One region of the Streptomyces sp. NPDC005574 genome, then DNA from elsewhere that is predicted to be linked to it. Evidence: riboswitches for the same ligand, from Rfam matches in the RefSeq annotation. Region 1 holds a riboswitch; the other holds the start of a gene.
What was found. Region 1 has a riboswitch for glycine ahead of gcvP (aminomethyl-transferring glycine dehydrogenase). Riboswitches for the same ligand answer to the same signal wherever they lie in the genome.
Positions count from the first base shown of each region.

Region 1 (4,234 bases):
GATCGGCAGGATGCCCGCCGAACCCCACGGGGCGGCGGAGACGGGGCCGACCCCGGTCTCCGGGCCGGCGGCCGGCTGGAGCGGGTGGTTGGGCAGGTACGGCGCCAGGTGGGCGCGCACCCCGACCGGGCCGACGCCCGGACCGCCGCCGCCGTGCGGGATGCAGAACGTCTTGTGCAGGTTGAGGTGCGAGACGTCACCGCCGAAGTGCCCGGGCTTGGCCAGCCCCACCAGGGCGTTGAGGTTGGCGCCGTCGACGTAGACCTGCCCGCCGGCCTCGTGCACCTGGGCGCAGATGTCGGCGACGTGCTCCTCGAACACCCCGTGCGTCGACGGGTAGGTGATCATCAGCACGGACAGCTCGTCGCGGTACCGCTCGATCTTGGCCCGCAGGTCCGCCACGTCGATCTCGCCGTCCTCGGCGGTCTTCACGACGACGACCTTCATACCGGCCATCACGGCGCTGGCGGCGTTCGTGCCGTGCGCGGAGGACGGGATCAGGCAGACGGTGCGCTGCTCGTCGCCGTTGGCGCGGTGGTATCCGCGTACGGCGAGCAGCCCGGCAAGCTCGCCCTGGGAACCGGCGTTGGGCTGGAGCGACACCTTGTCGTAGCCGGTGACCTCGGCGAGCCGGTCCTCCAGCTCACGGATGAGGGTCAGGTAGCCCGCCGCCTGCTCGACCGGCGCGAACGGGTGCAGCTGGCCGAACTCGGGCCAGGTGACGGGTTCCATCTCGGTGGTCGCGTTGAGCTTCATGGTGCAGGAGCCCAGCGGGATCATGCCCCGGTCGAGCGCGTAGTCCCGGTCGGCGAGCCGGCGCAGGTAGCGGAGCATCGCCGTCTCGGAGCGGTGCTCGTGGAAGACCGGGTGGGTGAGGTAGTCGTCGGTGCGCAGCAGCGTGTCCGGCAGGACCTCCGCCGTCGCCGCGTCCAGCGCCTCGATGTCGCCCTCGACCCCGAACGCGCTCCACACCGCGCCGACCTGGGCCCGCGCGGTGGTCTCGTCACAGGTGACCGCCACGTGGTCGGCGTCGACGAGGTACAGGTTGACGCCCCGGTCGCGGGCGGCGGAGACGACCTCCGCGGCACGGCCCGGCACCCGTGCGGTGACGGTGTCGAAGTAGGCGCCGTGCACGAGCTCGACCCCGCCGGCCTCCAGGCCGGCGGCGAGGATCGCGGCGTAGCGGTGGGTGCGCCGGGCGATGCCCTTGAGTCCCTCGGGCCCGTGGTAGACGGCGTACATGCCAGCCATCACGGCGAGCAGCACCTGGGCGGTGCAGATGTTACTGGTGGCCTTCTCACGGCGGATGTGCTGCTCGCGCGTCTGCAGGGCGAGCCGGTAGGCCTTGTGCCCGTCGGCGTCGACGGAGACACCCACGAGCCGGCCGGGCAGGCTCCGCGCGAAGCTCTCACGCACCGCCATGTAGCCGGCGTGCGGTCCGCCGAAGCCCATCGGCACGCCGAAGCGCTGCGTGGTGCCGACCGCGATGTCCGCGCCGAGCTCACCCGGCGACCGCAGCAGGGTGAGCGCGAGCAGGTCGGCGGCCACGGTGACGAGCGCGCCGAGCTCGTGCGCATGGTCGATGACCGGCTTGAGGTCCCGTACGGCACCGGAGGCGCCCGGGTACTGCAGCAGCACGCCGTTGATCTCACGCTCGGCGATCCCGGCCGGGATGCCCTCGCTCAGGTCGGCGACGACCACCTCGACGCCGGCCGGTTCGGCACGGGTCTCGATCACGGCGATGGTCTGGGGCAGGGCGTCCGCGTCGACCAGGAACAGGCCCTTCTTGTTCCGGCCCATGCGCCGGGACAGCGCCACCGCCTCGGCGGCCGCGGTGCCCTCGTCGAGCAGGGAGGCGCCGGAGGTGGGCAGCCCGGTCAGCTCGGCGACCATGGTCTGGAAGTTCAGCAGGGCTTCGAGCCGCCCCTGGGAGATCTCCGGCTGGTAGGGCGTGTAGGCCGTGTACCAGGCCGGGTTCTCCATGACGTTGCGCAGGATCACCGGCGGCGTGAAGGTCCCGTGGTACCCGAGCCCGATCATCGGGGCCAGGACCTGGTTGCGGTCGGCCAGCGTACGCAGCTCCGCCAGCACCTCGGCCTCGGTCCGGGCGCCCGGCAGGTCCAGGGCGTCGGCGTTCTTGATCACATCCGGGACCGCGGCGGCCGTGAGCTCGTCGAGGGAGCCGTAACCGACCTGGGCGAGCATCTTGGCGCGGGCCTCGTGGTCGGGGCCGATGTGGCGCTGCTCGAAGGGGATTCCCTGTTCGAGTTCGGAGAGCGGAATGCGATGGGCGGTCATTGCGGAGGCCTCCTGGTCTGACGCGACCTTCGAGGGGTACCCCGGCGCGGGTACCCCGACGGCCTCCCCCTCTGTCATCTCGACCTGAGAGCTTCACCGGGGCGCCCGAGGGCACTCCCGGCTTTCACCGTCGGTGAGAACGGAGGCCGTCGGCCTCCGCCCTGCTTTCCAGAGTGACCTCGTCCGTGCGGTACGTGGGCCTGAGAGATTCCGGGGAGGATTTGCTCCTTCGGCGCCTCCATGATCTCTGGAGGACTCTCCCGCACGGGGTCAGCAGCCATCGCCAGCCTACCAGCGAGGTCAACGCGCCGACTTTCGAGTGGCCCCCAGGTGAAAAGTGCTCTTTTGTAGTGCTTACGGATGGGTTGCGACCACATGGAGGGACCCGTGCAGACCGACATCGATCCGCGCCACCTGATCGGCCGCAAGGCGTTCGACCGCGACGGGACCAAGATCGGCACGATCGACGAGGTCTACCTCGACGACGCGACCGGCGTACCGGAGTGGGCAGCCATACGGACCGGCCTGTTCAGCAGGGACGCGTTCGTGCCCCTGGAGCCCAGCAAGCTGATCGAGGGCACCCTGCACGTCCCCTTCGAACGCGCCCTCATCAAGGACGCCCCCGACTTCGGCGTCGGGCGCCACCTGTCACCGGAGCAGGAACTCCAGCTCTACCACCACTACGGCCTGGACGTGGCCGCGCCTCCGGCGTTCCCCGACCGCGACTTCGGCAAGCTCGCCGGGTCCGACGACTCCTGAGACACTTCGGCCCCCGGCCCGCCGGGTCTTCGCGCCCCGCCCGGAGCGGGCGAAGCGGACGGCACTGACGGAACGGACCGTACGGAAGCGTCAGGCGGCACGGACCGCACGAGGGGCAGCGGGTCCGCCGGCTCCAGGTCCGGGTCGTCGGTCCGGAAGGTCCGCACCCGCCCGGGCTGCGAGTCGGGCGTCTCGAACCGCACGGTGACCCTCCCCAGTCCGCTGCCCTGCACCCATCCGTGTCCGTACCCGGCGTGCCGTACGTCGTGACCCGCGGGCCACCGGCGTTCGGCCGGCGCCCGCTCCTCCTCGCCCGGCCGGTCCCCGCCCTCCTCCACCGGATCCTCCGTCAGCTCCCCCGCCGCCTGCGCGAACAGGTCCTCCTGCGTGTAGTCGGCGAGCCCGGAGACACCGACGCCCAGCAGCCGCACCCCGCCCGTGGTGTCCACCGAGTCCAGCAGCCGCGCCGCGGCCTCCCGGACCACCGCCGGGTCGTCGGTGGGCCCGCGCAGGGTCTCCGACCGGGTCAGCGTGGAGAAGTCGTACCGGCGCACCTTCAGCACGATCGTCCGCCCCGACAGCCCGGCCTCCCGCAGCCGCCGCACGCACCGGTCCGCCAGCCGCCGCACCTCCAGACCCACACGTGTCCGGTCGTGGATGTCCACGTCGTAGGTGTCCTCCACGGACACCGACTTCGCCTCCCGCTCGGCCACCACCGGCCGCTCGTCGTGCGCCAGCGCCATGGCGTACAACGCGTGCCCGTGGGACTTGCCCAGCAGCCGCACGAGTTCGTCCTCGCCGGCCTCGGCGATCTCGGCGACCGAGGTGATCCCGGCCCGCCGCAGATGGTCGCCCGTCGCCGGACCGACACCCGGCAGCGTCCGCACCGACAGCGGACCCAGCAGGGCCCGCTCGGTGCCCGGCTCGATCACCACCAGACCGTCCGGCTTGGCCTGCTCGGACGCGATCTTCGCGAGCATCTTGCAGGCCGCCAGCCCCACCGATCCGGTGAGCCCGGTGAAGGCCCGTATGTCCGCGCGCAGCCGCACGCCCACCAGCCGGGCCGAGGCCTCGTCCCAGGCCTCTTTGCCGGCCTCCAGGTCCACGAACGCCTCGTCCAGGCTGAGCGGCTCCACCAGCGGCGACAGCGCGCGCAGGAGCCCCATCACCTGCTCGC
Region 1 is NZ_JBEXCW010000072.1:9,262-13,495, reverse strand. Features, by position in the region: gene gcvP (aminomethyl-transferring glycine dehydrogenase) at 1-2,298, opposite strand, end outside; glycine riboswitch at 2,477-2,571, opposite strand; gene ABZT03_RS32120 (PRC-barrel domain-containing protein) at 2,686-3,057, shown strand; gene ABZT03_RS32115 (DNA polymerase IV) at 2,979-4,234, opposite strand, start outside.

Region 2 (4,234 bases), on a different contig from region 1:
GCCGACCAGCCGGCGATGATCACCTTCGGCCGGTGCTCCTTGGCGAGCTGCTCGACCTCGGCCATGTCGACCAGGCCGGAGCCCTCCACGTGGTAGGCGACCACGTTGAACTGCTTGCCGGAGAAGTTCAGCCGCATCCCGTGGGTCAGGTGGCCGCCGTGCGCCAGGTCCAGGCCGAGGATGGTGTCGCCGGGCTGGGCCAGCGCGAACAGGGCGGCCTGGTTGGCGGAGGCGCCCGAGTGCGGCTGCACGTTGGCGTACTCGGCGCCGAACAGCTCCTTGACCCGGTCGATCGCGATCTGCTCGGCGACGTCGACGTGCTCGCAGCCGCCGTAGTAGCGGCGTCCCGGGTAGCCCTCGGCGTACTTGTTGGTGAGGACCGAGCCCTGCGCCTCCATGACCGCCACCGGGGCGAAGTTCTCCGAGGCGATCATCTCGAGCGTGGACTGCTGGCGCCGCAGCTCGGCGTCGACCGCGGCGGCGATCTCCGGGTCGAGCTCGTGCAGGGGCGTGTTCAGGTGCGACGTGTGATCGGACATGGGGCTACGACTCCTCAGCCGGCGGAAAAGGCGGTGTACTCGTCGGCGGAGAGCAGGTCGGCCGGCTCGTCCGTCACGCGTACCTTGAACAGCCACCCGCCCTCGAAGGGGGCGGAGTTCACCAGCGACGGGTCGTTGACGACGTCCTCGTTGACCTCGGTGACCTCGCCGGAGACCGGGGAGTACAGGTCGCTGACCGACTTGGTCGACTCCAGCTCACCGATGGTCTCGCCCGCGGTCACGGTGGCACCGGCGTCCGGAAGCTGGACGAAGACCACGTCGCCGAGCGCGTTGGCCGCGTGCTCGGTGATGCCGACCGTCGCGACGCCGTCCGCGGCGGCCGACAGCCACTCGTGCTCCTTGCTGTACCGCAGCTGCTGGGGGTTGCTCATGGCCTGAATTCTCCTGTACGCGGGGGAGTGCTGGTGAATGGGAGGGGGTGTGAACGCGCGTGGGCAGGCACGATGTGCCCGACATCACGTGCGGACGACGGCGGCCGTGCGGATGGCGGCCGCGACGGTCACGGCCGGGACGGTGACGGCCGTGCCGAGGACGACAGTGTCACTTCTGCCGCTTGTAGAACGGCAGAGCCACGACCTCGTAGGGCTCGTGGGTGCCCCGGATGTCCACGCCGACGCCGGGCGAACCCGGGCGGGCGTGCGCCGCGTCGACGTAGGCCATCGCGATCGGCCGGCCGAGCGTGGGGGAGGGGGCGCCGGAGGTGACCTCGCCGATCACCTCGCCGCCGGCGACCACGGGGAACCCGGCGCGCGGGACACGGCGGCCCTCGGCGACCAGGCCGACCAGGACGCGCGGCGGGGTTCCGGCCGAGCGGTCGGCGGCCTCGCGCAGCGCCTCACGCCCCACGAAGTCGCCCTCCTTCTCGAACTTGACCACGCGGCCGAGCCCGGCGTCGAAGGGGGTGAGCGAGGTCGACAGCTCGTGCCCGTACAGCGGCATGCCGGCCTCCAGGCGCAGCGTGTCCCGGCAGGACAGGCCGCAGGGCACCAGACCGGCGCTCTCGCCGGCCTTGGTCAGCGCCTGCCACAGCTCGACGGCGTGCTCCGGCTTCACGAACAGCTCGAAGCCGTCCTCACCGGTGTACCCGGTGCGCGCGATCAGCGCGGGGACACCTGCGACGGTGCCGGGCAGGCCCGCGTAGTACTTCAGGCCGTCCAGGTCGGCGTCGGTGAGCGACTTCAGGATGCCGGGGGACTCGGGGCCCTGCACGGCGAGCAGCGCGTAGCCGTCGCGGTCGTCGCGCACCTCGGCGTCGAAGCCCGCGGCCCGCTCCACCAGCGCGTCCAGCACCACCTGGGCGTTGGAGGCGTTGGCGACGACCATGTACCGCGACTCCTGGAGCCGGTACACGATCAGGTCGTCGAGGATGCCGCCGTCCGGCCGGCAGATCATGGTGTAGCGGGCGCGGCCCACGCCGATCGTGCCCATGTTGCCGACCAGGGCGAAGTCCAGCAGGGCGACGGCCTGCGGGCCGGTGACGGTGATCTCACCCATGTGCGAGAGGTCGAAGAGACCAGCCCGGGTGCGTACGGCGTTGTGCTCGTCGCGCTCGGAGCCGTAGCGCAGCGGCATGTCCCAGCCGGCGAAGTCGGTCATCGTCGCGCCCAGCGAACGGTGCAGGGCGTCGAGCGCGGTGTGACGGGGTGCGGTACTGCTCATCGGTCGGTCGTCTCCCAGGGCATGACGGCGAGGTCGTTCCTCCCCATCTGTCATCGGAACCTGAGAGGTTCGCCATGACCCGCGGAACGGGCGTCATGGGTTGCACCTTGGGTGGAGCCACTGTCGCAGCGGCCCGCTTTTCAGATGTGCCTCGCCCGCGCGGTAACGGGGCCTGAGAGATTCAAGGGAGGGACTTGCTCCTTCGGCGCCCCGGCGACGTGCTGCCGAGGACTCTCCCGCGCGGATTCAAGCGGCCGGTATGCAGTTGGCGCGGCCATCATTGCACGGCTCGCCCGAACGTGGCAGGCCACCTCTGTAACCGGCTTGTGGCAGGAAGCGCACGAAAACGCGAGACACCGCGCATTGCCTTCTCTTTACACTTGGCGGGGAGGGTACTCGTGCCCACCCCAAGGGGAGGACTGTCACGGTGAAGAGGACCACTGCGTACGCCGCGACCTCGGCCGTCGCGCTGCCCGAGCAGCCTTCGGCCCCGGCCCGCGAGGCGTGCGGGGCACGCCCGGCACCCGTCCTGCGCGACCTGCGCGAACGCGGCGGCCACAGTCCGCACGCCCTCCTCTTCGGGCCCCGCGACCTCGTCGTGATCACCGGGCTGCCCGGCAGCGGCAAGTCCACGCTCATGCGGCGCACCGTGCGCGGCCTGCGCGTCGACTCCCAGGACACCCGCGACCGCTGGGACGCCCGGGCGCCGCGCCTGCTGCCGTACGCCGTCTACCGGCCGCTCGTGCGGCTGGCCCACTACGCGGGGCTGCGCCGCGCCCTGCGCACCGGCGAGGGCGTCGTCGTGCACGACTGCGGCACGCAGGCGTGGGTGCGCGACTGGCTGGCGCGCGCGGCCCGCCGCCGGGGCGGCACCCTGCACCTGCTGCTGCTCGACGTCGCACCCGACACCGCGCTGGCCGGCCAGCGCGACCGCGGCCGGGGCGTCTCCCGCTACGCCTTCCTGCGCCACCGCACGGCGGCCGGCCGGCTGCTGCGCTCGGCGGAGCGGGGCGACCTGCCCGACGGCTGCGGTTCGGCGGTCCTGCTGGACCGCGACGCGGTGGACGTGCTCGGCCGGATCGGTTTCACCGGCTGACCCGGCGAGGGGCGCCACCCGATAGCCTTTCCAGCCATACCCGTGGTTCTCGGCAGGCGGTCAGACACAGATGGACTTCCCGGCGGACTTTCCCGCGAACTTCCCGGCGCAGGCGCACCCCCATCCGCACGGCGGATGGCCCGGCAACGAGCTGGAGGAGGTGCTCTCCGCCGCCCTCGGCATGCCCGCCGCCGGGGGGCGGATCATCGAGGTGCTCGGCCGCAGCTTCGTCTGGGTGCCGCTGCCCGCCGGCGGTGGTCCCCGCAGCGGCCCCCTCGACCTGCCCACACTGGAGATCGAGGGCCAGACGTACGTGCCGGTCTTCAGCTCCGAGGAGCAGTTCCGGCTGGTCACCGGCTCGCACCTGGCGTACGCCATCGCGCCCGCCGTGGAGTTCGCGCGCGGTCTGCCGCCGCAGGTGGGCATCGCGGTCAACCCGGACGGCATGGTCGGCGTGCCGCTTCCGCCGTCGGCGGTGGCCGAACTGTGCCGGGTGGGACGGACCCCGCTGGACGGCCCGGCTAGTGGCGGCCGGGTCCGGCTCTTCGAACCCGACTGGCAGGACGACCCGGTGGACTTCCTGGCCGCCGCGTCGGGGGAGTTCGCCGCCACCGGCGTCGTCCGCACCGCCCGCCGCTGCCTCGCCGCCATCGAGACGGCCGACCCGGTGATGTTCGTCGGCGTCGAACTCTCCCAGTGGGAGGGCGACTTGAGCACCGCGCCGACCGAGGCGCTGGGCCGCGCCCTGGCGCGGGTCCCGGTGCCCTGGCCGGTGAACCTGGTGCTGATGGACGTGACCCAGGACCCGGTCGCCGAGTGGCTGCGCGGACAGGTCCGCCCCTTCTACCAGTACGGTCCCTAGTGCCGTGACCGGAGAGGTTCACCGGCTCGCGACGCCCGGCACTTCGCCGCGTTGTCG
Region 2 is NZ_JBEXCW010000124.1:847-5,080, forward strand. Features, by position in the region: gene glyA (serine hydroxymethyltransferase) at 1-539, opposite strand, end outside; gene gcvH (glycine cleavage system protein GcvH) at 554-931, opposite strand; gene gcvT (glycine cleavage system aminomethyltransferase GcvT) at 1,101-2,219, opposite strand; glycine riboswitch at 2,370-2,468, opposite strand; gene ABZT03_RS38880 (AAA family ATPase) at 2,647-3,315, shown strand; gene ABZT03_RS38885 (enhanced serine sensitivity protein SseB) at 3,386-4,177, shown strand.
Region 2: it holds a riboswitch for glycine, as region 1 does, so the genes downstream of both, gcvT (glycine cleavage system aminomethyltransferase GcvT) here and gcvP (aminomethyl-transferring glycine dehydrogenase) in region 1, are expected to answer to the same signal.